DNA from 4 places in the Acetobacter sp. P5B1 genome. Region 2 is predicted to be linked to each of the others. Evidence: riboswitches for the same ligand, from Rfam matches in the RefSeq annotation. Region 2 holds a riboswitch; each other region holds the start of a gene.
What was found. A riboswitch is a leader RNA that binds a small molecule or an ion and turns the genes downstream of it on or off. The one in region 2 is predicted to bind cobalamin.
Positions count from the first base shown of each region.

Region 1 (5,602 bases), on a different contig from region 2:
CGCGTGCCTTTGTCGAGCCGATTTATGCACGCATTGCAGAGCGCGCTGGCGGCGTTGCCCACCAGCCTGAACTGAGCACCGATCCGGATATGCATCTGGTTACCAACTTTGGTCAGATCATCCGGCCGCTCCGGCAGGCGAATGACCGTGTCATGTTCATGCTTCCAGCGAATGTCACGACAGTTCGTCTGGTATCGCGGGCCAGCCGCCCGACGGATACGGTCGGCCCGTTTGTGGATGATCGCCGGATGCTGGGTGTCGCCATTGCCTCTGTACAACTCATCACGGCTGACCAGACGCACAGCATCAGCACCCACCTGCAGGCGGACAAACCGGCCGGCTGGTATGCGACGGATACATCTCACGCCTGGACGGACGGCAATGCGTCTCTGCCACTGCCTGCTCTGGCCAAAAAAGCCATGAGCATGCTGTGCTTGGAAGTTTGCGCTGCCGGTCCTTACCGTCTGGCAGATCAGGCTGAAGGGAAAACAGTCGCGCAGTCTGCATGACGCAACAGGGGGCAGTCCTGCACACACGCAGGCTGCCCCCACATTAAGGCCGTGCCATCAAATAGTGCCGCGCTACGGACTATTCACTCTTCCCCAACCACGCCCGCGCCTCACCATTCGGATATTTCTGGGTATGCAGGTTCAGGTAAATACGCCCATCCAGCAAATCCCGCTCCGTCTCCGTGCTCAGCATCACACTGCCACTCAGCGGGCTTTTATACGGGCCGTGCACCGTCACTTCCGGCGGCCCATCCTTGCCGGGCAGGGCAGGGCCGTGCAGATGCGCAATCGTCACCGGGCCACTCAGCCCGTCCCATGTCACGGTATAGCGCAGCACATGCGCCCCGGCGTAATAGAGCGCCACCACATTCCCGTGCACCTGCGCAGGCGCACCATGCTCGGGTGCCAGGGTGCCAGAAAACAGCATGCTACGCTGGGCCTGTGCCGGGGCGATGAACGCTCCTGCCGCCAGCAGGCCAGCAGCCAGCGCCATACTCAAAACCGGTTTGCGGGGCAGGGTCATCACGGCAGGGTCCTCATCACGTCAGAAAGCACGCTGCATCCGGAACGCCGGATGCCATCACCTGCCTGAAACGCTCAGGATAAAAGGCCGTTGCCTCCGCTCACAGAATGTGAACGGTTATTCAAAATCCCGTATCACGCCCTCATGGTCCAGCGGGCGGTCTGGTGTGCGGCTAAAATGCACACGCGGCTGCGTGCCATCCGCCTTTATTTTCTGGCGCAACGTGGCCAGCCAGCGTTCCGTCGCGGCCTCCCGCTGCACAGAGGAAGAGGAAATTTCTGGTCCGGGACGGGAAGACTGAGGCATCATCTTGCTCACAAGCAGAAGGATTTCACGCCTCCTTCCTACACCGGCCAGCCCCTGCCAGCACGTGACGTTTTTTTGAAATCAAGGCACCCATACCCTTGACCCACCCAAAGCCCATCCCCTACCTCTGCGACTGTCGAAGGTCTCGCGCAAGCGAGTGAAAAGGGAACGCTGAAGGATCCGGCTGGGCATACAGGTCCGGGGTTCAGGCAGCGGCTGCCCCCGCAACTGTAAACGGTGCGCTGATGCATCACGCCACTGGCCCCATAACGGCTGGGAAGGCGCGTCAGACAATCCCCGTGAGCCAGGAGACCTGCCTTCGTCGCTCAGTCATGATAGCCGGACGGGGTGAGCCGGATATCGGGGAACAGTTATGGGTCACGTTGTGTCTCCGCGTCCTGTCCGGCGCGGACGCTCTCCGTTTATCGTCGCGCTCCTCTGCGCCTCTGCCTTCACCGCAGCACACGCCGCACCGTCTGCCAAACCCACGCCATCCAAAGATGCAGCCCGCCGGGCCTCCCCGGTCACGCCTCCCATCACGCCGGCAGGGTCCCCCCAAAAACTCCTCGGCCACAAAACAACCGAGGCCCACGGGGAAGAGCATCTTCAGGTCATCGCCTCACATACAGATCCCATGGGCCGCGCGCTCACGGCCAGTCAGGGCAGCATTACCGCCAAGGAACTCCGCCTGCGCCCGGTTTACCGAGTGGGGCAGTTGCTGGAATCTGTCCCCGGTCTGGTCGTCACCGCGCATTCGGGCGAGGGCAAGGCCAACCAGTATCTTCTCCGCGGCTTCAATCTGGACCACGGCACAGACCTTGCCAGTTTTGTGGATGATATCCCGGTTAATGAACCCACCCACGCCCACGGGCAGGGCTATACGGATGTCAATTTCCTCATGCCGGAACTCGCACAGGGCATCGATTACACCAAAGGCCCATTTTACGCGGATGTCGGGGATTTCGGCGTCGTCGGGTCCGACCATATCCGCTTAACGGATGACCTGCGCGGGCAGGCTTCTGGCAGTCTCGGCACACTGGGCGACGAACATGCGTTTATTGGCGATACGGCGCACTTCAAAAATGGCGATAAACTGCTTGGTGCTTTCTCAATAGACCACCTCAATGGCCCGTGGGCGCATCCGGACAACTTCCGGGGCATCAAATCCGCCGCGCGCTACACCCACACCACAGAACACACCAAATTCAACCTGACCGGCCTGTATTACCGAGGCCAATGGAACAACACGACCGACCAGCCTCTGGAGGCCTACCAGAAAGGCCTCATCAGCCGTTACGGCTCTCTGGACCCAAGTGACGGCGGCTATTCCGAACGGTTCAGCGTTTCCGCGCATCATATTCTGCATAACGATAACTGGCAGCTCAAAACATCGCTTTACGTCGTGCATAGCCGCCTGACTCTATGGAACGATTTTAGCCATTATCTGAACGACCCCATCAATGGCGATCAGGAACAGCAGGACGAAACCCGCACCACCTTTGGCGGCACATCGGCATACCAGCGGCATGACACCTTCCTGCACCGCGCTACAGACACCACTTTTGGCGTACAAGGCCGCTGGGACAGCATTTATATCGACCGCCGCCATACCCGCCAGCGCAAAGTCCTGCCCGACTGCCCGGATAGCAGCGTGCCCACCGGCCAGTATGTCTGTAATGGGGATAACGTCTCACAAGGCAATGTCGGTCTGTTCGGCCAGAACATCACCCACTGGCTGCCCTGGCTGCGTACCGTTGTCGGCCTGCGTGGGGATTATTACGGAGGCTCAGATCACAGCCTCGTTTCCGGTTATAGGGGCCGTGTGCATCAGTGGCTTTTTCAGCCCAAAGGCAGCCTGATTTTCGGCCCGTGGTATAAAACGGAATTTTATATCAGCGCAGGGCAGGGCTACCATTCTAACGATATCCGCGCCGTCCTCGGCACCGTGCCGACTGATGGCATTGCCAACGGTGCCATCGCCACCCCGTTCATGACCCGTGCCACCAGTGAGGAACTGGGCGTCCGCACCAACATCATCCCAAAACTGAACCTGCAGGCCGCCTTTTTCCGTATCGATTTCAGTTCAGAACTCACTTACGACGCGGATGAAGGCGTCAACGATGCCGGCGCCCCCAGCCGCCGGCAGGGGTTTGAACTCTCCGGCCAGTATCACCCGCTGCCCTGGCTGGAACTTAACGCAGATATTGCCTCCACCCACGCCCGCTATTTCACGGGTAATCCCGGCCTTTATGGCCTGCCGGGGCTGTATGTGGCCAACGCCCCCAACTTTATCGGCTCCTTCGGCCTGCTGGCCGACCACCCCAGCGGCTTCTTCGGCGGTGTGCAGTTCCGCTGGCTCGGCTCCTACCCGTTAATCGAGGATAACTCCCTGCGCTCCCACGGCTATAAGGAAGTGAACATGGATGTCGGCTACCACATCACAAAATACCTTCAGGTGCAGGCCAGCATTTACAACCTGACCAACACCCACGCCTCCGCCTCCCAATACGCCTACGACTACCGCCTCACCCCCACATCCCCCGTCGAAACCGGCTCCACCTACCACCCCTTGGAACCCCGCTCCGCCCGCTTCTCCGTCACGGCGAATTTCTGAAAATCATGTAACCGATCTAGGGAAAATACGAGGAAAGTCCTATTGGTTGCATTCCAAAAGGGGAGGGCGAATCTCGCTACCAGCGATAAGCCAGCGTCACAAACATGGCGCGTCCCGGAGCCCACGCACAGGCAACATTGCGCGTGCAGATGGCAACATAGCGGCTGTTGGCAATGTTTGTGCCGTTGAGCTGGACTGACGCCCGTTTGTAATCAATATGAGCCACCACATCGCCTACCAGCTGGCTGGGCACAGAAAATGTTTCAGGCAACGCCCCCGCCGTGTTCCCTGTATAGCGCAGGCCCCCTCCCACGCCGGCCACAAGATCACGCCAAATATGAAAATCCTTTTTCAGGAAAACAGACGCCATGTGAGAGGGTACTGCCACCGGACGCTGGCCAATTTGTGCGGTAGTTGTGGATTTTGTGATTTTTGGGTCCTGATAGGTAAAGGACGCAATAAAACTGATGTTCCACGGCAGGCGTCCCATGCCTTCAAACTCAAACCCTCTGGTCCGTTGTTCACCGGCCTGAATATCATAGGTTGAATCAACAGGGTCAGGTGTCAGAATATTGGTCTCAACAAGATCAAAAAAATCCGCTGTCAGCATAAAATGGTCACCCCATGGCATTTTTTGGGATGGCTTATATTTCAGACCCGCTTCAATCTGCCGCCCTTTTGTCGGCAGGAAAGCCGTATTCAGGCGCGTTGTGCCCACCTGCGGCTGGAATGATGTCGCATAGGACACATAGGGCGACAGACCATAAGGTGCGGAATAGAGCAGGCCAGCACGGCCCGTAAACGCGTTGTTGTTTTGCGGTGTGCGCTGAGCCGTCAGGTTATCCACCGTCATGCTTTCGGTAAAATCTCCACGCCCGGACAGGGTTAAATGGAAATTCTTCCAGTCGGCCTGCTCCTGCGCGTAAATACCGGTCTGGCTTTCTGTCTCGTTCGTGTTGGTCGTTGTGCCATAGGTCGGCCAGGTAATGGCGCGGTAAACCGGCGCATAAAGATCGAGTGAGGGCGCTGTGTTCTGGCCGCGACGGTTCGCCAGAAAATCACTGCGGAAATCAACACCAACCAGAAGTTCATGCTTAACAGGCCCGGTTTTCAGCTTGAGGTCAGACCGGGTATCCAGCGTCACATTATTATAATTAGCTGATTGCAGCAGGGCGCGTCGCGTAATGGTTCGCTGATCACTGGAAAGAGCCTGCGTTGTCACAAAGCGATAATCCAGATCCAGATGGGCGTAGCGCATATTCTGGGTCATGGTCCAGTTAGGCAGAATTTTGCGGGAAAAACTGTATCCAACAGCCGCCTGTCGTTTGGAATAAACGTCGTAATCTGCATCGCTTGACAGAAAATCACGGGCAATCCGGCCATAGCGTGTTGCCGTCAGGGTTCCGGCTGCCGGCAGGAACTGCGCCGTGGAACCTGCATCCAGTTGTTCAAAACTGGCGAGAAGAGTCAAATCCGTCTTGTCATCAGGCTCCCACCTTAAGGACGGTGCCACATAAATCTCGTTGTTTTTGATATTTTTGGCATAGGTATCTGATTTTCGGATCAGCCCGTTAAAGCGCCACATCAGTGTTTTGGAGGCATTGAGCGCTCCCCCAATATCGGCAGCGCCCTGCACACGACTATAAGCCC
Region 1 is NZ_JACRVS010000032.1:22,941-28,542, forward strand. Features, by position in the region: gene KP703_RS15730 (hypothetical protein) at 90-509, shown strand; gene KP703_RS13585 (CHRD domain-containing protein) at 589-1,032, opposite strand; gene KP703_RS13590 (hypothetical protein) at 1,150-1,338, opposite strand; cobalamin riboswitch at 1,462-1,674, shown strand; gene KP703_RS13595 (TonB-dependent receptor) at 1,724-3,952, shown strand; gene KP703_RS13600 (TonB-dependent siderophore receptor) at 4,029-5,602, opposite strand, start outside.
Region 1: another riboswitch for cobalamin. It lies ahead of KP703_RS13595 (TonB-dependent receptor); the one in region 2 lies ahead of KP703_RS13705 (CbtB domain-containing protein).

Region 2 (5,602 bases):
GGCCTGCGGGCCAGCCCGTAAACCACCCAGCCATCCGCCACCAGCCGCGCGGAGAGATTTTGCCCGACAATACCCGTCGCACCCACAACAAGAGCTATTCTGGACATCAGATTTTCCTTTCCGGTTTATCCTCTGTCCTGCACTCTGCGCTTCTGGTTTTTCATGCGCCAGACGGCACTATTTCGTGCCCTGGTTACCAAAAGGTGCCCACACCATGCCTTCTTCGCTACCGTCGGTTTATCGTCAGGCCCCGTTTGTGGAAGATTGCGCGCCGCGCCGCGTGCTGCGTCTGTTCAGCGGAAAATGGACCACCATGATCCTGCATACGCTGCATCTGCTGGGGGACGCATCACGACCGGGCAAACTCCAGCGGAGTGTGCCGGGCCTGTCCAAAAAAATGATGACCCAGACGTTGCGTGAGCTGGAACAGTCCGGCCTCGTCAGCCGCCATGTTCAGCAGATCATGCCGCCCAGCGTGGAGTATCGCCTGACACCCGCAGGCCTGATTTTTATTGAACCAATAGAAATGCTCTACGCATGGGCCATTGACCACGCTGCGGAGCTGGACGCTCTGACCGCAAAGCAGGCATCAGGCGCACGCCCTGCGGAGCATGCGCCCGAGCAGAGCGTTACTTTTTAGAGGTTTTGAACCGGTAAAGCGCCAGAACCATCAGCACCTGCATACCCGCCACGGCCCCATCCAGCAGCCCTTTATCAAGGTCGCTTATGGGCAGGTTTGCCACATACAGTATCGCCAGAGGCATGAACATGATGGGAAACAGCAGCATGTTCTGGAAAGACGACTTTTTCACAGCCTTTGCTTTGTACCGTGCAGGCATTGTCCAATCCCTTTTCTGCAAACGACTCACTCACAAATCGCAATGAAAACGCTCGCACACCCTGCCGCCCGGCGCAAGACTCTTCGTGCTGGGGCACGTCTGACAGGGGTCACGGAGCGCGCTGATACACCACAACCGCAGTTTGCGGACCCTGATGGCGGTAAACTTCCCGGTAATCCTGTGTCAGCGTCTGGAACAGGTGGGCGCGGATGCTCAGGTTTTCACCCGCCCAGGCCGGGGCCTGCGTCACAACATAGCGGGGCTTTTGTGCCAGAACATGGTCCAGTTCCGCAGAGGGGTTCATCCCGGTCGAGTGGATTTCCGCCTGCTCATTGAAATGGCCGGGGAAGGGGTGGTTTGTCAGGCCGCACCAGTGTGAGGTGTCATACAAAATGGGCGGCCCTTCATACACAAACAGGCAGCCTTTAGGGTCCGGCATAACAGCCAGATAGGCCTGATAGGTCCGCATATTGCCATTCTCAAGACGGTGCTTGTGCAGACGCTTCTGCGCGGTGACGGTCTGCACAGCCAGCACAAGCACCAGCCAGAACCGGCCCGCTTTCCGGTTCCACAAAGGGCTGCTGATGACGGCAAGTGGTGCAAAAAGTGGCAGCGCATAATGGAAATACCAGCCGCCAAATACCCCCACACCGCAGCAGGCGGCCACCGCCCACAAGCTGAGAAACTGTCGCTGGGCCTGCCCCGGCGCATGGCGGAACAACCAGACCGCAACAGCGCCCCCGGCAAGCAGCGGGGCAATGGCTTTGAGCAGTCTTATTCTCAGAGCGGCCGTTTCGGCTGGCGGCATCGCGGCACGCAGAAAAATGGAATCCACATTGGCAAAAAACCAGTCATGCGCATGGCCGATGACGGCGTAAAACAGGAAAACTGCCGCCGTGGGCAGGACTGCCGGGAGCACCCAAAGGGCGGCATCCGCACACAGGCCGCGCCGTGTCTGCCCATGGCGCGCCGCATACCAGAGCAGGTAAAGCCCCAGAAAACAGCCTTCAAACACCGTGGTGTATTTGATCTGCATGGACAGGCCAAACAGCCCCATGGCCAGCATGCCGACCCGGCGCACCTGCCGGGGGCCATCTGGTGCCAGTACCACTTTGAACAGAACCAGCGCCATGGCGGCCGCCACAAGCAGCGTATAGAAAACCGGCGTCTGCCCGCCTTCACCCCCGCACAGGGTGAGGCCGGTACAATACAGCATGGCCGCCACCACTGCGCCGCCGCGCGATGTCAGGGTGCGGGCCATTTTGTAGAGCAAAAGGCTGGTGCCCCACACCGCCAGTGCCGCACCTATTTGATAGGCCAGCACACGATACGGCCCAAAAAGATGAAAACCCGCGTAAAGCACAAATAAAAGCGCAGGCTTTCTGTCCCAGAAGGCGAGATAGGGCAGATCCCCGTGTAAAATCCGACCTCCGCCAAAGAGGTAGAATTCTTCATCAATATTAAGGAGAGGATTTCCGAATGTCTGAAAACGCGAGGCAACCGTAAAGAGCAGAAGCAGGACGGCAGGCATAAAACGGTGGTGGAAAAGCGTTTTAAAAAAGGGAGCGCGCAGAGACATAGAGATCCGAAGGGGCTTTTGCCTGAATGGTTTTCCAGCCCGCCGGGCCAGCAGAAGGAAACATACAAGGTTTCTTTGCTGGCCTCTGTAAAATGAAATTTAAAATTTCTGAGCGCGGCCTATCAGCACGGGTGTGGCAAGGGCACCAAAAATCAGCCCCATGCTACCCCAGAGCACAGCCTGCATGCCAAGCGCAGACTCCCGAAAGCGCCAGAGCACCACAGCGGGAAATCCGTCCGGCACCTCATTCACATCCGGCAGACCAAACTGCACAAGGGCGACCAGCAGGACAAACACTGCCCCACCACACAGCCACCCGGTCCACGCATCCCGCATCTGCGCAACCTTCTGGCCAATCAGACAGGCAATGGCGGCTACGCAAATGGACAGCGCAATCATCACAAAATAGGTTTCCGTGCGCAGTGCCAGCGTAGCGGGGTTGCCCACAGCGGGTGGGTTAGGCGGATATTTCAGGTCCGGCACCAGCACCACGGTCACAAACCCCGCCACGGCCAGCAAAAGCGCCAGCACGCGAGGGGACTGGAAAGACAGCCGCCCATAGGCAAAGGAAAACACCAGCGCAAACAACCCGCCAAAGCCCGCGCCATACAGCACCGTGGCTGTGGCCAGACCGTAACTGGCCTGCACAGAGCGGCTGATCATCTCGTGTTCGGGTGCCGCGCCTTCAGCCGCACTGCGGGCGGCTTCAAACGCAATGGCCAGCGCCACCTGTGGTTCGCCAAAAAAACGGGCAAACACAAAGGCGAGCGCCGCCGCAAGGCACCCGGCAATCATGCCGCGTGCCAGCAAACGTCCAGCAATCATCAGGAAAAATCCCTGCTCTTTAGTGGCAGGGGAAGCCCAGCAGATGGCGGCCATCATGCACAAACTCATGCACTTCATGGCCGGAAATCAGGGAGACAGCACCCTGTTCCGCGCCCACAAAATACAGCATCAGTACAGACAGCAGCAGGCCAAACACCGCCCAGGGCAGCAGAGCGCCAACGGGAATGGCAACAGGTGCGGGCGCCGCAATGGCCCGTGCGCGGGAGGAAGAGGGGTGCATCATCAAACAGGCTCCGCTGGTAAAAACGCGTTCCGCGGTGGAAAAAACGACGCTGAGGGTCTGACTTCCCGCTCTAAAAAAGCGGATTACAGTGGCGCGACCGTGCCGGACTCTCACCAGCTTCCTCAGATCAGCCTGTAGTCTGAACGGCCCCTCCGCCCCTGTCAATTCATACAAAAGCAGGTGGGACCTCTGGAGTCAGAACAGCGCGGTGAAACCCGCCAGCACCAGACACTCGGTGAACACCGCAGCCGCCCCCAGCACATCGCCCGTATAACCGCCCAGCAACCGCCGCGCGGCCATGCCCACCAGCCCACAGGCCGCAAGGGCTATCGCCACAGCGGAGAGGCTTACCAGCACCGTCATCTCTCCCGCCAACGCCACAACGCTCACCCCCCCCAGAGCCAGCCCGATCCAGAGCGGCCCACGCGGCAGGGGGTTGAGCGAGCGGGCCAGACCATCAGGCCGGGCAGGGGGCAGGCAGGCGGGTAACACCAGCAGCACCGCCCGCGCCAGACACGCGGAGACGGCCAGCGCCAGCACAGCCACCCCAGCGGGAAGCGCTGCCACAGCCGAGGCCCGCACTAACAGACTCAGGCACAGCGCCATGACGCCGTAACTGCCAATCCGGCTGTCCCGCATAATTTCCAGCCGACGCTCCCGCGTGGCCCCGCCACAGCCGTCGGCCATGTCGGCCAGTCCGTCTTCATGCAGGCCGCCGGTCAGCACACACTGGAACGCCAGCGCAAGCCCCGCCGCCGGCAACGCCGCCACATGGCTCAGCCGCAGCAGCCAGAAGACTGCCCCGACGACCGCCCCAATCGCCGCGCCAATCAGCGGCCAGCACCAGATGGAACGGCCCATCGGCCACAGCGCCGTGCTGGCGCGTTGCGCGGGGGAGAGCAGCCAGCCCACGGGCAGGCGCGTCAGTAAACTCAGCCCGCAGGCCAGATCCAGCCGCAGCCGCGCACCAAAGGACTCAGCCGGGGCGGGGGTGTTCATGTGCGGCCCGAAACCGCAGCCTGCGCAAACGTCGCCATGCCATTATGGCAGGCCACCGCTGCCCGCAGCAGAGGCACCGCGAGTGCTGCGCCCGACGCTTCCCCCAGCCGCAAACCAAGGTCCAGCAACGGCACCAGCTCCAGCTTTTCCGCCAGCCGCGCATGGCCCGCTTCCGCAGAACAATGGGAGAGGCGCGTATGGTCCAGCCCGCCTGCTGCCAGCCGCGCCAGTGGAGCGACTGCCGCCGTGCAAACAAATCCATCCAGCAGCACCGGAATGCCGTAATGCCGCGCCGCCAGCGTCGCCCCCAGCAAGGCCGCGAGTTCATACCCGCCCAGTCTGCGGGCTATTTCCAGCGGGTCAAATACGGCCACGGCCTCAGCGGCACCCTGTGCCGCCGTCATTTCCGCCTTATGATGCGCCAGAGCGGCATCAATCACCCGCGCCTTGTGCGCCACCCCCGGAGCATCCAGCCCCGTGCCACGCCCGGCCCAGTCTGCCCCGGCACCTCCAAACAGCGCCGCCGCCAGTGCTGAAGCCGCTGTGGTGTTGCCAATGCCCATTTCCCCCAGACACAGCAGGTCACAGTCACGCGGCACGGCGTCATACCCCGTCCGTACAGCCTCCAGAAACGCGGCTTCTGTCATGGCCGGAGCCGTGGTGAAATCTGCCGTGGAGGCCAGCCCCAGCACCGGCACCACCCGCAACCGGGCGTCTGCCACGCGGGCAAGCTGATTGATAGCCGCCCCGCCGCTTTCAAAATTCTGGACCATCTGGGCCGTCACATCCTGCGGCCAGGGCGAAACCCCTTGCCGCACCACGCCATGATTGCCCGCAAAAATCAGGATCTGCACCTGCTCAAGCTGAGGCCGCGCCCGCTTCTGCCAGCCGCCGAGCCAGCGCGTCAGCTCTTCCAACCGCCCCAGACTGCCGGCTGGTTTGGTCAGCTCGGCCTCGCGGTCGGCAATCTGCCGCTGCGCCGCAGCATCGACCCCCGGCAACGCCGTACAGGCAGCCCGCAGGGCAGAGAGGGAGTCAATCGACCGTTTCGGATCGTGGAGTATGCTCGTTTTCATGGGCCGCATGGATACAATCTAAAGACCCGACATCATAACC
Region 2 is NZ_JACRVS010000033.1:3,520-9,121, reverse strand. Features, by position in the region: gene KP703_RS13730 (SDR family oxidoreductase) at 1-107, opposite strand, end outside; gene KP703_RS13725 (helix-turn-helix domain-containing protein) at 215-640, shown strand; gene KP703_RS13720 (hypothetical protein) at 630-839, opposite strand; gene KP703_RS13715 (glycosyltransferase family 39 protein) at 949-2,418, opposite strand; gene KP703_RS13710 (CbtA family protein) at 2,518-3,240, opposite strand; gene KP703_RS13705 (CbtB domain-containing protein) at 3,263-3,487, opposite strand; cobalamin riboswitch at 3,522-3,657, opposite strand; gene cobS (adenosylcobinamide-GDP ribazoletransferase) at 3,683-4,486, opposite strand; gene cobT (nicotinate-nucleotide--dimethylbenzimidazole phosphoribosyltransferase) at 4,483-5,562, opposite strand.

Region 3 (5,602 bases), on a different contig from region 2:
TTGACCTGATCCAGGAAAACTCGGTCGAGTTTGTCGATCTGCGTTTCACGGATCCGCGCGGCAAGTGGCACCACACCACGCAGTATGTCACCACGATTGAAGAAGACACCTTTACCGAGGGCTTCATGTTCGATGGTTCCTCCATTGCCGGATGGAAAGCCATTAACGAAAGTGACATGGTTCTGCTGCCGGACCCGGAAACAGCCGTGATGGACCCGTTTACGGCCCGCCCGCAGCTGATCCTGTTCTGTGACATCATCGAGCCGTCCACAGGTCAGCCCTATAACCGTGACCCGCGCTCCACCGCCAAGCTGGCTGAGCAGTATCTGAAGTCCTCCGGTCTGGGCGACACCGCCTTCTTTGGCCCGGAAGCTGAATTCTTCATTTTCGACAACGTGCGCTTTGGCACGGGCCCGAACTTCGGCAAATATCAGCTCGACAGCATCGAAGGACCCGGCGCGTCCCTGAAGGACTACCCGGAAGGCAACATGGGCCATCGTCCGGGTGTGAAGGGTGGCTACTTCCCCGTACCGCCGGTGGACAGCGAGAACGACCTGCGCGCCGAAATGCTCGCCACCATGGGTGAGATGGGTCTGCCGATTGAAAAGCAGCACCACGAAGTCGCACAGTCTCAGCATGAGCTGGGCACCAAGTTCGACACGCTGGTTCGCTCTGCCGACTTCATGCAGATCTACAAATACTGCGTGCACAACGTGGCCCATTCCTACGGTAAGACCGCCACGTTCATGCCGAAGCCGATCTATGGCGATAACGGCTCTGGCATGCATGTTCACCAGTCCATCTGGAAAGACGGCAAACCGACGTTTGCAGGCAATGGCTATGCGGACCTGTCCGACACCGCCCTGTATTACATCGGTGGCATCATCAAGCATGCCAAGGCGCTGAACGCCTTCACCAACCCGTCCACCAACTCCTACAAGCGTCTGATCCCGGGCTTTGAAGCTCCGGTGCTGCTGGCTTACTCTGCGCGCAACCGCTCTGCGTCCTGCCGTATTCCGTATGCCACCAACCCGAAAGCCAAGCGCGTTGAAGTCCGCTTCCCGGACCCGACGGCCAACCCGTACCTGGCGTTCTCCGCCATGCTGATGGCCGGTATCGACGGCATCAAGAACAAGATCCACCCGGGCGATGCCATGGACAAGGATCTGTATGACCTGCCGCCGGAAGAACTGAAGCAGATCCCGACGGTTGCCGGCTCCCTGCGTGAAGCGCTGGAAGCTCTGGCTGCTGACCATGAGTTCCTGCTGGCTGGTGGTGTGTTCACCAAAGACCAGATCGAAAGCTACCTGACGGTGAAGTGGGAAGACGTGTATCGCTTTGAACACACCCCGCACCCGGTTGAGTTCGAAATGTACTACTCCGTCTGATCCCTCTCCTTTAGAGGTTCAGTCGATCAGGAACGCGGCCTTCTTCGGAGGGCCGCGTTTTTTTTGTGCCTGCGCCCGGGCTGCACTGTGCCTTTTGGGTGATTGACTCGGCGGGGTGAGGCGATAAGACAACGCCTGTGATGGTTTCCCCCACACAAGGGAATGAAAAGGGAACCGGGTGCAGGCCTTGCTGGCCTTAGTCCCGGGCTGTCCCCGCAACTGTAAGCGGTATGGCTGAGTAGTCCGGACGCAAGGCGTTCGGCCCACTGGAGATGGTGTTTCTCCGGGAAGGGATTGCTCAGCTGCGACGCCGCAAGCCAGGAGACCTGCCATCCAGCAAGTGGTTGCGACCAGGAAACGTCAGTCGGGGTGTGTTGGCGTGCGTAACTGAGTTCTGCCCCGGCTACTTGCCGTATGGGGCAGGCCGGAGACGCTGTCCTGTGGCAACGGCTGACCACAGGATACGAGTATTATGACCTTCCTTCGTTGCGTGCTGACAACCTCCACCATTCTGGCTGTGGCTGGCTATGGCGGGGTAGCGCAGGCTGCTGCCCTTTCTGACGCACAGACGCCCTCAGGCAAATCTCAGGCCCATAAAGCCGCCTCTTCCGGCAAGATCCTGAAAGGTCGGGCCGGAGCGGCGGCTCAGCAGCCGGTCGGCACAGCACCGGCGGGGCGTACACTTGTTTCGCTCAGCCCGTCTCAGGGATTGCCAGAGGTTGTCACGGTCAGTGCGTTGCGCAGGCCAGTGCGGGCGGATGATGTGGGCTCCAGCGTCACCGTGGTCACGGATGAGCAGATTGCCACCCAGCAGCGGCGCACGCTGCCCGATATTCTGGCGCGTCAGCCGGGGCTGAATGTGGTGCGGTCTGGCGGCTTTGGCGGCACAACGTCCATTTTCATGCGCGGTTCAAACGCCAATGACGTGAAGGTGCGGATCGATGGCATGGACATCAATGATGGCAGCTCCGCCGATAATGCGTTTGATGCCGGGCAGTTTGTAACGGACGGTATTGGCTCCATTGAAATCCTGCGCGGCCCACAGAGCGGCCTGTATGGCGCAGATGCCATGGCCGGGGTGATTGATATCAACACCAAACAGGGTGAAGGGCGCTTCAAACCGTTTGTGCGGATTGAGGGTGGATCTTACGGTACCTTCAATCAGGCGTTTGGCGCGTCCGGCAGCAGCGGGCGGTTCCATTATAATGTCGTGTTGTCCCATTACCGCACCGACGGTTTTCATGAAATCCCGCGTTATATTGATCGGTATAATGAGGCCAATCGTGCCCAGCGCCGCGCGGGCGACCGGAATGATAACCGCAGCGCAAACGTCAAACTCGGTTATGATGTCACGCATAATTTTGATCTCGGTCTGACGGCGCGCCTGATACAGGCCAATTATCATACCTTCACATCGTATGATGACGTGTTCACACCGTATAACGGTGACCAGCTGATCCGGGACCAGAATACGCAGAATGAGGCTGTTGTGCGCGGCACAGCGCATCTGTCATCGTTTGGCGGAATGTTCGATCAGGTTTTGGGGCTTGGTTACATGACCAACCGCCGCCGCTACATGCAGGACGGGTCTTATGCAGATGGTGAGCCCGCCATGACGGACCCGTACTATTACCGTTCAACCAGACTCAAGGTGGACTGGCACGGCACGGTGGACCTGCGCAAATACGGGACTCTTCTTGTGGGTGCCGAGCATTTTCATGACACGATTGATGTCTCGACCAGTGACCCGACCGAACCCATGCACACCACAGCAGGCATGGATACCACAGCGGGTTATGGGCAGTATGAAGGCAACTGGAACCGCATTCTCTACGGCGCGGCCAATGTGCGGTATGATTCCAATTCCCGCTACGGCAACCATGTCACCTGGCGTGTGGCTCCGGCCATTCATGTGCCGAACACTGGCACTATTATCAAAGCCAGTGCCGGGTCAGGCTTCCATGCGCCGTCGCTGTATCAGCTGTTTGTCAATCAGCGTGGGGCAGGCTGGGGGGAAGAGGGCAACCCTAACCTGAAAGCCGAAACCATGATTGGCTACGATGTGGGCGTGGAGCAGAAACTGCTGCATGACAAACTGCATTTTGGCGCCACATGGTATGACAACAAGGTGCGGAATCTCATCCAGTCTTCATCCTACGTGTTGCCAGTGGCAGGGAGCGCGTGGGGGGATTACATCTATTCCTACGGCAATGTTGGCCATGCGCGGATGTATGGTGTGGAAGCGTTCCTGGACTGGAAAGCACTGGATACGCTCAGTTTTGCGCTGAACTATACCTGGACCCACGCGCGGGATACGGAAAATAATGCGCCGTTGCAGCGTCGCCCGCAGCATAAGTTCAATTTCAACACCACATGGTCCCCGGTGAAGGACTTCACGCTGTCCGGCAATATTCTCTACACCAGCGGCTGGCGGGATTACCCGTTGGTGGGTGAAAATTATTGCAGCACCTGTGGCAAGGGGCATGGATATTTCACGATTGATCTGACCGCGCATTACAAAATCAATCGCTATATCTCGGTTTTTGCGCGGGCGGATAATCTGCTTAACCGGCAGTATGAAGACCCGATTGGCTACCTACAGCCCGGTCGCGCCGGATATGGTGGCTTTACGCTGAATTACTGATCCCGCACGGGGCGCATGCCAGAAGGCAAATGGCCTTTTTTACGCCATGCGTTAGAGTGACAAGACAGTTTGAGACGTATTTCAGAAAGGTTTTTCCCGTATGGTCACGCAACGCCCCGAAACACAGTACACACAGCGCCAGCCGGTGCGTCGCACGCTTAAGGCACTGGTGCGGTCTGGCATGCTGATGGGCCTGCTCTGCGCATCCGTGTCCGGCACGGCGCTGGCGGAAGACAGCACGGTGCATAACTGGACCACCAGCGGGAATGTGACGGTGGCGGATCGCTTCCCGGATGTGCAGGCGTCCGGCATTGCGCGGCTGCCGGACGGGCGGATTGTGCTGTCTCTCCCCACCAGCGCCCAGCGACATAAAGGCCCGGTGCTGGTTACGTGGACGCAGGGGCAACTGACGCCGTTTCCCAGCAAAGCCGCGCAGAGCAAGATGATTTCTCCGCTGGGTATGACGGTGGACGCCAACGGCCAGCTCTGGCTGCTGGATGAAGGCGTGCGTGCTGGCAGCAAGGCCAAAGCCAAACCGGCCCTGCTGCATATTGACCCGAAGACGAACAGGATTGTCCGTCGTTATGCGTTTGGCACACCTGCTGTGCGGCCAGACAGCCATGTGAATGATGTGCGGGTTGACCTCACACATGGCAGCGCAGGCACGGCATTTGTTAGCGATACGTCCCAGACCACGCACCCCGCTCTGCTGGTGGTGGATCTGGCCAGTGGCAAGGTGCGGCGTATTCTGGAAGAAACCGTGTCCGTAAGCCCGGTGCCGGGTTTTGTGATGGAAGCGGACGGTCGCCTTGGCCGGTATGATGCCGAGCATCCCACCGTGCCGCAGGGCGGGGTGGATGGTGTGGCCCTGAGTGCGGATTCCACGCGCCTTTACTGGTCTCCGCTGTCTTCCCGCCGCCTCTACAGCGCGCCGACAGCTGTGCTGGCAGACCCCAACGCCACGGAAGCCACGCTGGAAGCTGCCGTGAAGGACGAAGGGGAAGTCGGGATTATGGACGGCATGATGACCGCCCCTGATGGCAGCCTGTATGTAACGGATATTGAGCGCCATGCCGTGGTGCGCCGCGCACCGGATGGCAGCCTGTCCCTCGTTGCGCAGGATGCCCGGCTGATTGCACCGGACAGCATGGCGTTTGATGGCAACACCATTTTGCTGACAGTCGGCCAGTGGGCGCGCCTGCCGGACTTCCATAATGGCAAGGACATGCAGGAACGCCCGTATATTCTGGTGCGTATTACCCCGCCTGAAGTCGCAGCTTCAACTCAGCCTGCACAGCAGTAAAAGGTGAGATGGAGCAAAAATGTCTACACAGGATTTTATTTCGACTATCCCGAAAGCTGAGCTGCATCTGCATATTGAAGGCAGTCTGGAGCCGGAACTGATGTTTGCGCTGGCGCGGCGGAACCGGGTTTCCATCCCGTTTTCTTCTGTAGAGGATGTGCGCAAGGCGTATCAGTTTACAAAATTGCAGGATTTTCTGGATATCTATTACGCCGGGGCTGATGTGCTGCTGACGGCGGAGGATTTTCGGGATCTGGCCGTCGCCTA
Region 3 is NZ_JACRVS010000006.1:9,619-15,220, reverse strand. Features, by position in the region: gene glnA (type I glutamate--ammonia ligase) at 1-1,388, shown strand, start outside; cobalamin riboswitch at 1,513-1,737, shown strand; gene KP703_RS05230 (TonB-dependent siderophore receptor) at 1,861-4,032, shown strand; gene KP703_RS05225 (L-dopachrome tautomerase-related protein) at 4,214-5,335, shown strand; gene KP703_RS05220 (adenosine deaminase) at 5,355-5,602, shown strand, end outside.
Region 3: another riboswitch for cobalamin. It lies ahead of KP703_RS05230 (TonB-dependent siderophore receptor); the one in region 2 lies ahead of KP703_RS13705 (CbtB domain-containing protein).

Region 4 (5,602 bases), on a different contig from region 2:
AGTGGCGACGCAGAACAGAGGCCGGGGGGCACTTTGCGCCAGCATGGCCGCGAGCTGTTCCGGTTGGGGCAGAGGTGCTGCACCCGTCTGATACCCCTCCGCCCGCAGCAGGGTCAGGATGGAAGCCAGACTGGCGAACCCATCCAGCCCGACAGCGTGAGCCACGTGCCCGGTTTCCAGCGTGAGCCCTGCCCCCGGATAATCGGACAGGATGATACCCACCCGCTTTTGCTCGGGTGCCAGATACCGCAGGCGCGCCCATGCCAGTGCGCGGTCTGCCGTCTGGCGGATGCCGGGCAGATACGGCACACGGGCGGCGGGCAGACCGGGGGGTGCTTCTGCGCGGAAGGAAATAGGAAGGGTGGCGATACTCCCATCCAGTTCCGGCAGCACAGCCTGCATGGCGAGATCCGACCGGGAGAGACCGCGCGGGCTGCGTTCCCACACGGCCTGCGTGGCCCCCGGTTGCAGCAGTTGCAGAATGGGCACATCCGCCCCGGTGAGGGGAGAGTCCCCTTGCGGGTTTCTGGAGGAAAACAGCGTGGCGTTGAGCAGGATATCCGGTTTTGACCGCCTCAGCGCCTCAGCAACGCCTTTGGCGACGACTGGATCTTTGAGCGAGGTGACAAACAGCATCTCCACCGTGCAGCCCTGCGCCGCGAGGGTTTCGGCCAGCAGATCCAGTGCGGCAATATCCCCTACCATCAGATGCGCGCGGTAAAATACCAGCGTGGCCCGCATGACACGGCCTGACGGCAGGCGGGTGGCCTCCCGATCAATCCCGTCTGCGGCTGTGGCTTTTACAACCGGAACGCCTGTCACGGTGCGATAGAGGCCCCATTGCGGCAAAGGCTCTGGCTGCGCGCCCTCATCCGGGCCTTGTCCGGCAATACTGGCCATCAGGCGCAGGGCGTTCACCATATTGCGGGTTCCACCATGCTGAAAAAATCCGTTTAACCGATTACGGATTTCTTCAGGAACGGTGGAGAGGTCCGCCAGACGGGTATCATCCTGCATGGGGACTGAGGCACTCGTTCCCTGCCGCATGGCCTCACCGGGCAGGAGGGCCAGCGGTACCTTATGCTCCCGGCACCATGCGGCCAGTTCCTCCGCGCCATAGCGCCAGTAATCCAGACCGCCCAGCAGACGCACCACCACACAGCGGGCCTGCGCCAGTGTGGTTTCCAGATACAAATCCACCGACATGGGGTGGCGCAACCGGGCCAGACTGGTGACCTGAAGAGACGGCGGTGCCCCCTCTGCCCCGTGTTCGGCCTTTAGCCGCTCCTGCGCGTGGAGCAGGCCGAGCAGATCGCTCTCCGTAAAGGAGAGGACCACCAGATCCGCAGGCGGCAGGCCGAGGTCTTCGGCCTCATCCTGCTCATCAAGCGTCCTGTTTTCCCGAACAAGGAGGTGCATAGGGCGGTCCTGCCTGTTTAACCGGCGGTGGTTGCGGCGGCATCTGCCGCGAGGGCTGCCGTAATGGCGGCCTCATCCAGCCCCTTCTGACCGATGACCACAATGCGGCCCGTGCGGGCGTCCTGCGGGGTCAGCAGGCGGTCAAACTCATGCCGGAAGCGCGTGCCCACGCCCTGCACGGCCAGACGCATGGGTTTGCCCTGCACAGTGGCAAAGCCTTTCATGCGCAGCACGTCATACCGGGCGGCCACATCCTGCAGGAGTGTCAGGAAGCGTTCGACAGAAAGCTGCTCCGGCACGGTGACGACGAAGCTTTCAAAATCATCATGCTCATGCTCGCCATCTTCCGCATCATGGTGTGACGGGCGGGACTGAAGATCGGCCTCGGCCTCCGCACCAAGGCCCAGCAGCACGGCGGGGTCCACCTTGCCATCCTGCGCGCGGATAATACGCACCGGGCGCGGGCAGAGCTTTTTGATCTCGGCTTCCACGGCATCAAGCTGAGCGGCGTCCAGCAGGTCGGTCTTGTTCAGAACAATCAGGTCCGCTGCGTTGAGCTGGTCTTCAAACACTTCGGCCAGAGGATTGTCATGATCCAGTGAGGGATCAGCCTCGCGCTGTTTGGCGACGGCTTCCGGGTCATCCGCAAAGCGACCAGAGGCCACGGCGGGAGCGTCCAGAACCGTAATCACCCCATCCACCGTCATACGGCTGCGCACGGTGGGCCAGCCGAAGGCTTTGAGCAGCGGCTTGGGCAGCGCGAGGCCGGAGGTTTCAATCACCACATGTTCCGGCGGGTCGGCGCGGTCCAGCAGGGCTTCCATAGTGGGCAGGAAATCATCCGCCACGGTGCAGCACAGGCAGCCATTGGTGAGTTCGACAATATCGTCCTCCCGGCAGCCTTCCACGCCGCAGCCACGCAGGATTTCTCCATCAATGCCCAGAGAGCCGAATTCATTCACCACCACGGCAATGCGATGGCCCTGCGCTTTTTGCAGAATGTGCCGCAGGAGCGTGGTTTTTCCGGCCCCGAGGAAGCCGGTGATGATGGTTACGGGAACGCGGGCGGGTAAACCGGTCATGACGGCTCCTGTTCGGCTGCGGGCACACGGCCCAGAATCATATCAGAGAGTGAGGCCGGGCGGCGGGACGGCATGACCGTGCCCTTTGCCGAGGCGGCGTAAAGTTTTGCGTAAGCCAGCAGGTCTTCCGCTTTTTCCGGGCCGAGATGGCCGAGCAGCCATGTCCAGCGGCCCGGCATGGCAATGGCCGCCGTGCAGCCCCGGTCACACGCTGCCAGACAGGCAACGGGACGCAGAGTGATGGGTTGCGGGCTGGCGTCCAGCACCGTTTGCAGGCGGTCCAGCAATTGTGCGCCCGGAGGGGTCTCCATGGCGGGGCCACCGCGGCGGCACGTGGTGCAGACATGCAGCACCGGGCCTTCTGCCGCAGCAGCAGGGGATGTGGGGGGAGAGGCGGAGTGCGTAACAGACGCAGGCATAAAATTTTCCCGATCAGGCACCATTCCCTGCGGAACGGCACTTAAACGGAGTGCACAACCGGTGCTTCTGCCAAGGCAGAAGTGATGCGCGGCGCGGCGCACCCTCGCCTTCCGGGCACCCCGCCGGACACGACACCTCAGACAACCGCACGCCCCGATGGGCTTGCGGATGATGGCAGGTCTCCTGGCTTGTGTCGTGCAGGGTCTGCACGGGGGTTAACCATGCAGTCTGCGGGTCTGCCTGCCTTCCCGGCCCGGTGGGGGCCGGTGGCATGGACCTGCCCGGTTGAGGGGGCAGGCCCACAGCGGACCATGCAATCACTTACAGTTGCGGGGGCAGCGACGGCCTTGCAGCCGAAGCTGCGCACCGTTCTTCCCTTTTCATCCCTTGCGGGACACCATCATGCGGCTGAGCATCGCATAACCGGGGTATTTTTCAAGTCATGAGCGGACCGCGTTCCGCACACACCTGTTCCGCCGCCTCTTCATCCTCATGCTCGCCCAGATGCGCGGGGAAGGCATTACCGCTAAGCAGAATGACCAGCATGGAGAGCGCACAGACGCCAAGCGCCACCGGCACCAGAACGCTGACCCCATACACCGCCAGCAATTGCCCGCCGAGTGCGGAACCAAGCAGAATGCCGAGGTTACTGGTGCTGTTGATGGCCGCCCCGGCCGTATCCGCCGTGGTGGCACGGGCACGAATGGCACCGGACATCATGAACGGAATGATGGACGCATAGCCCGCGCACCACAGAGCCGCGACACCCACGCCACCCCATGCCGGCATAAACTGGCCGCCCAGCAGCCCAATCCCCAGCGAAATAGCAGCCCCCGATGCCAGCACCCCCACACGTGGCCAGCGGTCCACCATAAGGCCAGACGCCCACAGGCCGGACAGGCTGAACACCCCGATAAACAGCAGCGCCACACTGACAGAGGTTTCCGGCAGGCCATGCGCCATCAGCAGCGGGGCGATGTAGGTGTACACCACGTTATGCCCGACAAAAAACAGCGCATTGGCCGAGATTACCCACGCAAAAGCCCGGACAGACTCACGCGGCACTTTATAAGGCCCGGACGGACGCCCGGCGGGTTTGATGACGGGCGGCAGACACACCGCAATCAGCACCGTCAGGACCGCAGCCAGACCCGCCACGACCATAAGAGCGACGCGCCAGCCCGCCAGCTGGCTGATGGCCGCCGTTCCCGGCACGCCCAGCACGCCGCCCATGGAAGAGCCACCAAACACAAAAGAGATGGCCCGGCCTGTCAGTTTTTTAGGAACCAGATGGGCCGCATAGGCGGACACCATGGACATGAGCAGCGCATGCGCGCCGCCGCCAATCGCGCGGCCAAAACACACGATGCCAAAGGTGGGCGCAAAGGCTGAAATCAGGTTGGAAACCACATACCCCGAAAGGGCGATAAGCAGCAGACGTTTGCGCTCGACGCGCGCGGTCAGCACCGTCAGCGGGACAGCGGCCACCGTGACAATAAGCGCATAGGCGCTGACAGCAAGCCCGGCGCGGCCTGTGCTGATGTTAAAAGCGCGCGCCATATCCAGCAGAAGCCCAACGGGAGCAAGCTCACTGGTGATAGCCGTAAAGGTTGCCGCGCACAGCGCGACAAGGCCGATCCGTGTTGAAACAGAAAGCGTGCTGAACACTGTTTTCACCCTTGCTCAAAGCGTTCGTCAAAGGGCGGTGTCCATATCGTATTTTTTCTAAAAATCTTCCCCTAAAAAACCGCTGCAACAATTCGTGAACAGGAGAGTGAGGTTGGCGGGTTTTACGAAACCCGCTCCTGCTCAGATCGGCCACGCCAGCAGCCGCGGAAAAGCTGGGGAAATGCCCCACAGGCCGCATGCCGGAGGGCGCACCTGCCCCATGCCAGCCACCGGGTGGGAAGGAAGACAATTTTGTGACGGGAGGGGGTGAGGCGGGAGGAAGAGAGCAACCGGGCAGTCCCCTGCCCTCCTCCCAACCCGAATCAGGGGCCGGACCCTTGAAGAATGGTCCGGCCTGTCTTGAGGTTACCTTATTTGCCTTTGGCCAGTGGATTGACCACCGGGGTATCTTTCCGCAGACTTTTGACCAGTTCCGGCGTCACCTGATGGTCGCCGGTGCCGAATGTGGCCGTGATGTAGTTTGTCAGGGCCGCAATTTCCGCATCGCTCAGACGCTGGACGTTGGACTGACCATCAAAGCCCGGCATGAAGGCATGTTCCGTGCCTGCCGTGCGATCCACCCCTTTGAGGATGGTCATAATCAGGTTATCCGGACGCCCGGCCCCCACTGTGGAGTTGTTAAACAGCGATGGCACGTAATGGTCCTTCGTGCCAGCGCCATCATGCCCGTGGCAGGCGGAACAGTTGGCATCATAGATGTGCGGGCCATCCATTTCCGCCAGATCATCAATCCGCTGCGGGCCTTTGGTGCGGATGTCGGGCATTTCTGCTGCCTTACCGGCAGCGTCACGCGCGGTATGGTCGGCATCATCATCCATCGGCGCGACCTTCAGGATAAAGGCGGCCAGCGCGTGCAGGTCCGCATCCGTCAGGTGGCTGGTGCTGTGCTCCACGGCCTCGGCCATGGGGCCAGCAGCCTGAGCGCGACCGGCCACATGCCCGCTGCGCAGGTAGGCCACCAGATCATCCTCGCTCCAGTCACCAATACCACC
Region 4 is NZ_JACRVS010000022.1:11,320-16,921, forward strand. Features, by position in the region: gene cobN (cobaltochelatase subunit CobN) at 1-1,419, opposite strand, end outside; gene cobW (cobalamin biosynthesis protein CobW) at 1,437-2,501, opposite strand; gene KP703_RS12070 (DUF1636 domain-containing protein) at 2,498-2,920, opposite strand; cobalamin riboswitch at 3,077-3,338, opposite strand; gene KP703_RS12075 (MFS transporter) at 3,357-4,589, opposite strand; gene KP703_RS12080 (cytochrome c) at 4,961-5,602, opposite strand, start outside.
Region 4: another riboswitch for cobalamin. It lies ahead of KP703_RS12070 (DUF1636 domain-containing protein); the one in region 2 lies ahead of KP703_RS13705 (CbtB domain-containing protein).